3 regions of the Pseudoalteromonas sp. bablab_jr011 genome follow, and region 2 is predicted to be linked to each of the others. Evidence: predicted binding sites of a transcription regulator. Region 2 holds the regulator's gene; each other region holds the start of a gene.
What was found. Region 2 encodes FliA, which starts transcription of late flagellar genes. Its sites were predicted from a motif close to CTAAAGNTNNNNNNNNNNNNGCCGATA; they were not measured.
Positions count from the first base shown of each region.

Region 1: the regulator FliA is predicted to act here: its motif matches at 957-983, upstream of pomA (flagellar motor protein PomA).
Region 3: the regulator FliA is predicted to act here: its motif matches at 1,237-1,263, upstream of JIG41_RS13270 (DUF5610 domain-containing protein).

Region 1 is NZ_JACDWU010000290.1:34,002-36,197, forward strand. Features, by position in the region: gene ispA ((2E,6E)-farnesyl diphosphate synthase) at 1-527, opposite strand, end outside; gene JIG41_RS17905 (exodeoxyribonuclease VII small subunit) at 532-774, opposite strand; gene pomA (flagellar motor protein PomA) at 1,046-1,813, shown strand; gene JIG41_RS17915 (flagellar motor protein MotB) at 1,816-2,196, shown strand, end outside.
Region 2 is NZ_JACDWU010000020.1:8,671-10,866, reverse strand. Features, by position in the region: gene flhF (flagellar biosynthesis protein FlhF) at 1-42, shown strand, start outside; gene JIG41_RS00515 (MinD/ParA family protein) at 35-895, shown strand; gene JIG41_RS00510 (RNA polymerase sigma factor FliA) at 922-1,632, shown strand; gene cheY (chemotaxis response regulator CheY) at 1,672-2,055, shown strand; gene JIG41_RS00500 (protein phosphatase CheZ) at 2,073-2,196, shown strand, end outside.
Region 3 is NZ_JACDWU010000225.1:1,670-3,865, forward strand. Features, by position in the region: gene murI (glutamate racemase) at 1-25, opposite strand, end outside; gene JIG41_RS13270 (DUF5610 domain-containing protein) at 92-1,207, opposite strand; gene trmA (tRNA (uridine(54)-C5)-methyltransferase TrmA) at 1,372-2,196, shown strand, end outside.

The DNA of each region.
Region 1 (2,196 bases), on a different contig from region 2:
ATACGTTCCAATTGCTCAACACTGATCACTTGATCGGTAGAGACAATATCCAGTGCTTGTCCCCCAACCATACCTTCAATACCTGAGGCTTTGCTTAATGAGGCTATCATTTTAACCTGTTGTGTCGCTGGCACCGTAAATTGATGATTAGCAATTAAATCAAATGCAAGCGTTTGCAGTGCATCGCCGGCTAAAATAGCCTGTGCTTCGCCATAAACAATGTGGCAAGTTGGTCGGCCTCGGCGTAAATCATCATCGTCCATTGCTGGCAAATCATCGTGTACAAGTGAGTAACTATGGATACACTCAATGGCTGCTGCAAGTACATCTAAATCGGCTTTGTTTGCTCCCATCATACGACCGGTTGCGTAAACAAGGTACGGCCGTAAACGCTTCCCCCCATTTAAAACACCATAATGGGTTGCGTCTTTAATTGTTTGTTCGGTATTAAGTGGCTGATCAAAATAGCGATTTAACATGGCTTCAACATCGTGTTGAGCACGTTGTAGTTGTTCTTTTAATTGCACTGAATTAGTCCAGGTTTGAATCAAAGTTGCTCAGAGGAGCTTGGCTATCGTTGCCCATTAAAATGGCCACTTTTTGTTCTGCTTGCTGTAATTTACCTGATGAGGCATTTGCCAGTACAATACCACGTTCAAACTGTTTAAGTGACTGTTCTAAAGACAGTTCACCTTGCTCCATTTGCACAACTATTTGAGATAATTCATCCAGCGCTTCTTCAAAGCTTAAGTTTTCTGGTTTCTTTGCCGCCATTGTGGCCTCGATAGCTATTAGAAAGTGAGGCCAATTTTAGGGGGAATGCTAAACTAGGTCAAAGAATGATGTGTTTTTTTACGCATAAAGCGATTTCGATATGCTATTTTTACGCTTTTAGATACAGCTTAAACTTGTAGCTTAAAAATCTTACATTAAAATAAAATTAATTCATTTAATGATTTAAGTAATTCAATTGCTTGCCGATAAGCAGTTAATAATAAAAATTTGATGCCTGAGGGTGTCGTGTTATTTTCCTCTGGAGGGGTATGTGGATTTAGCAACCATAATAGGTATTCTTGGTGCCATAGGCTTAATTGCTATGTCGATGGTGTTAAGTAGTGACGGCCAAGTTGCAATGTTTTACAACACACCTTCGGTGGTCATTGTATTCGGTGGCTCGATTTTTATTGTGTTATCAAACTTCACCATGGGACAGTTTTTGGGGATAGGGAAGGTTGCAGCTAAAGCCTTCATGTTCAAAATTGAATCTCCAGAAGAGTTAATTGAAAAAGCAGTTGAACTAGCTGACTCTGCACGTAAAGGTGGCTTTCTCGCGCTGGAAGAGGCTGATATCCCCAATGCGTTCATGCGAAAAGGGGTTGATATGCTGGTTGATGGTCATGATGCCGATGTTGTGAGGGCTACGCTACAAAAAGATATTTCTTTGACATCTGCACGTCATGAACATGGTGCCACTTTATTTAAATCGCTTGCTGATATCGCCCCGGCAATGGGTATGATTGGTACGCTGATAGGGTTGGTTGCGATGTTATCAAACATGGATGACCCTAAAGCGATTGGTCCTGCTATGGCGGTGGCCTTACTTACCACCTTATACGGTGCATTTTTAGCGAATGTTATTGCTATTCCTATTCAGGTAAAGCTTGAGCTTCGTAAAGACGAAGAAGCACTAAACCAGCGCCTCATTTTGGATGCGGTTTTAGGCATACAAGATGGTCAAAACCCGAAAGTAATTGAAGGGATTTTGAAAAACTATTTAGCCGAATCTAAACGTAAAGTAGATACTGAGGAGTAGGCATGTCTGATCAAGAGTGCAAATGTCCGCCCCCTGGCCTGCCAGCTTGGATGGGCACGTTTGCTGACTTAATGTCGTTATTAATGTGCTTCTTTGTACTCTTACTTGCTTTCTCAGAAATGGATGTACTTAAGTTTAAGCAAATAGCAGGCTCGATGAAGTTTGCTTTTGGTGTGCAAAATAAGATTGAAGTAAAAGATATTCCCAAAGGAACCTCGGTGATTGCAATGGAGTTCACGCCAGGTAAACCTGAGCCCACGCCGATTGAAACGATTCAACAACAAACCGTCGAAATGACTCAGCAAATGTTAGAGTTTCAAGCGGGTGATGAAAGCTCTGCTGGTGGTCGCCAAGAGCAACGAGGTAACAAGCGCGGTGGTGAA
Region 2 (2,196 bases):
CGTCAAGCAGTAGCGTCGAACACAGTAGGGATGTATGATTAACACAGTATTAGATCAAGCAAGCGGCCTGCGCAAAATGAATCAAAATAATAATAGTGGCGTTAAAGTTATCGCTGTCACTGGCGGCAAAGGTGGTGTGGGTAAAACGAATGTGTCACTCAATACCGCGATCGCATTAGGTCAGCTGGGAAATCGTGTATTAGTATTAGATGCCGATTTAGGGTTGGCAAATTGTGACGTAATGCTTGGTTTACGTGTCGAGAGAAACTTATCTCATGTTTTATCTGGTGAGTGTGAACTGGATGAAATTCTTGTCGAAGGCCCAGCAGGTATAAAAATTGTGCCAGCGACTTCGGGCTCGCAAAGTATGGTTGAGTTAACACCGTCAGAACATGCGGGGCTTATCCGCGCATTTAGCGAGCTAAATACTGAGTTTGATATTTTAATTGTCGATACCGCTGCGGGTATTTCAGACATGGTATTAAGCTTTTCGCGTGCAGCGCAAGATGTTGTTGTTGTTGTATGTGATGAACCTACCTCAATTACCGACGCTTACGCCCTAATTAAAGTGTTAAGTCGTGAGCATGGCGTTTACAAATTTAAAATAGTTGCCAATATGGTGCGCAGTATGCGTGAAGGGCAAGAATTATTTGCTAAACTCTCAAAAGTAACGGATCGATTCTTAGATGTGTCTATGGAACTTGTCGCAACCATTCCGTATGACGAGAATATGCGCAAATCGACCCGCCGCCAAAAAGTGATTGTGGAGTTATTTCCAAACTCACCAGCCGCTGTGGCATTTAAAACATTAGCAACGAAAGCAGTTAAGTGGCCAATTCCAAATCAACCGTCAGGTCATTTAGAATTTTTTATTGAAAAACTAGTAAACGGTTAACTATGACAACATCGGTGAATAAAGCGATGGGATATCAATCAGCACAGAATTTAAATGCGATTGTTGAAAAACATGCCTCTTTAGTCAAAAAAGTAGCGTGTCATCTAATTGCTCGTTTACCTGCCAGTGTGCAACTCGATGATTTGATTCAGTCAGGTATGATTGGCCTTATAGAAGCGTCGAAAAATTTTGATGCGAGTAAAGGGGCCAGTTTTGAAACATTTGCGGGTATTCGAATTCGAGGGGCTATGCTCGATGAAATCCGTCGAGGTGATTGGGCTCCCCGTTCAGTTCACCGTAATGCACGCCTTGTCGCTGAAACGATTTCGGATTTAGAGAGTATTTTAAACCGCGAGCCAAAAGACACAGAAGTTGCTGAAAAACTTGATATTACACTGGATGAGTACCATCATATTCTACATGATGTAAATTCCAGTAAGGTACTGGGTATAGAGGATTTAGGCGTTGATGAAGACGTCATCACACCTATGGGGCATGATTTAGCACTAGACAAACCGTTTAATAATGTTAAAAATGAACGGTTTAACCAGTCTCTATTGACGGCTATCCAATCGTTACCAGAAAGAGATGCACTCGTTTTGTCTTTGTATTACAACGATGAAATGAACTTAAAAGAAATAGGGCACATACTCGATGTTAGCGAATCGCGTGTGAGTCAAATACATGGTCAGGCGATGATTAAGCTCAAAGCAAAAATCAATGACTGGATTAATTAGTAGTAAGTAAATAAGGTTCAAACCTCACCGGAGGATGTTTTGGATAAAAACATGAAAATTCTTGTTGTTGATGATTTTTCTACAATGAGACGTATCATTAAAAACCTGTTAAGGGATTTAGGTTTTACCAATGTGCAGGAAGCTGATGATGGTTCAACAGCATTGCCGATGTTGCAAAATCAAGAGTTTGATTTTGTTGTAACAGATTGGAATATGCCTGGAATGCAAGGTATTGATCTATTACGCGCAATTCGTGCTGATGATAGCCTTAAACATATCCCCGTGTTAATGGTGACAGCTGAAGCGAAAAAAGAACAAATTGTTGCTGCTGCTCAAGCGGGTGTTAATGGCTATATCGTCAAACCATTCACTGCTGCGACACTGAAAACCAAATTGGAAAAAGTGTTTGAACGTTTAGGTTAATCTAAGGGGAGAGGCTTATGTCAGCACTTGCTGCGCCTCAAATAAGTTTAGAGCAAGCTCGTCAACTTGTTGAGTATCTTGAAAATGGTGAACAAGAGAAAGCTGATAAGCTGATACTTGAAACAGCATCAAAAGAACAAT
Region 3 (2,196 bases), on a different contig from region 2:
CAAACACCATTATATGGACTGACAAACTACTTACCTCGGATCATGAAAGGCAAGCAGTTTGCCATGTGACTATCTAAAAAGAAAGCGAAGACTAGCTCTGTTCATTGGCTGAACGTAGTGTATTCATTTGCTCGAACATCGCTTTGGTATAATCAACCAATTTACTGACTTCTTCTTTATCTTGATTTAACCATTGCAATATTCCGGCAAGTTGATTTTGCAAACCAATATCACCGGCTTTATTAAAGGCTTCTTTTAAGTCATCGTTAAAAGGGGCGACCTTTTCTGCAACTTCTTTCTCTGGCGTTGGTTTATATTCTTCGTACCCTTTTATAGCTGCAACTGTTTTGGTTTGCTTCAAATCCATCGAAAAACCGACTAGCTGCTCATTACTCAAGTTAAGCTCTTTAGCTTGTTCAAAGGCTTCATCGAGTGAGCCTGAGAAAAATGTTTCGCTAACGCCTTGTAAGTCTTCCATCAACTCGTTAATGGCCTGCTGCTCTTGCTCATTAAGATCGCCATTCACTGACATAGAAAAAGATAAGTCACGTGATTGTGACGATTCACTGACATACGCTTCGTTGTCACCGTTTTTACTGTAGCTACTAGCGGACTTGCTCTCATATGCATCTGCAAAGCTAATACTGACTTCATCACCTTCGGCTGTGGTAAATGTATATTCAGCATTATTACTTAAGCTCACGTACTGTGCTTGGCTAACCGTCACGGCATTAGGTTTAGGATTAAATAAGTCTTCTTCAAGCTCATCAATACCTTTTAAGATACCTTCTTTCGATTTTTCGATACCCTCTTCGATATCGTCATTTAAGATGCCTGATTCTTTAAGTTCATCATAGGCATCATCGATTCCCATTTGTACGCCTTTGCGTGCCTCGCCTAACATGCCTTTTAACTTTTCATCATCAGCGCCATCTGCTTTTGCTTTACGCAGCGCACCACCAACAAAATTGAGTACATTTTTAACGATCTCATCAAAATCAAACAGGGGTTTATCTTTCTTTTCTTCTGCTTTAGGTAAACCAAGTGCTTGTGCGAGTTTATCGTCGAGTACTTTTGCAGCCAGTTCGCGGCCACGTTGTTGATAGCTATCTTGACGATTTTGAATGGTAGGCTGCTGTACAGACTGTTTACCATTGTATTTATTCAAATTTGTATTAGGCATATAGCCTAGGTTGCCAATTTTCATGATCCGACTCCATTTTATGGTTACCTCATTATCGGCCAAAAATCGCATAACTTAAGTTTTTTGTATAAAAAAACGACACTAAAATAAATAACAAAACTAGACAAATCCTCTCTGCTCCCTACAATAGCGCCGACAAATAGCTAAGAGATAAAAGGTAATCAGCCATGGCGGTTATAAAAATTGATACAACTCAATATGATGCACAATTGAGTGAGAAAGAGCAGCGCATCACGTCACAGTTTAGGCGCTTTGGTGTAAACACATTAGAAGTGTTCAGCTCTGATCCAATTCACTACCGTCAACGTGCAGAGTTTAGAGTGTGGCATGAGGGCGACGATTTATTCCACATTATGTTTGATCAGCAAAGCAAAGAGAAAATTCGCGTTGATGAATTTGATCCCGCCGCGCCACTCGTTGGCGAAGTGATGCAGGTGATGATTGAAAACTTAAAAGGGTGTGAGGTACTTCGCCGCAAGTTATTCCAGATTGATTACCTCTCTAGCTTAAGTGGTGAAATTCTTGTTAGTTTGCTTTACCACAAACCTTTAAACGATGAATGGCTAATTGCGATTAAAGAGCTTAAAGCAAAATTAAGCAGCCAGTTTAAAATCGACTTTATTGGTCGTGCACGTAAGCAAAAAGAAGTGATTGGGAACGACTATGTCGTTGAACGATTAAACGTAAATGGTAAAGAACTCATTTATCAGCAAGTAGAAAATAGCTTTACTCAACCAAACGCAAAAGTAAACATTAAAATGCTGGAGTGGGCACAAGCGTTGTGTGAGCCCCTTAATAATGATTTGCTAGAGCTGTATTGTGGTAATGGTAACTTTTCAATTGCACTAGCCGGTTCATTTAACCGAGTGCTTGCGACTGAGATCTCAAAGTCATCGGTTTATTCTGCACAGTACAATATTGCTCAAAACAAAGTCGATAATTTAGATATCATTCGTATGTCGAGTGAAGAGTTTACACAAGCCATGAAAGGC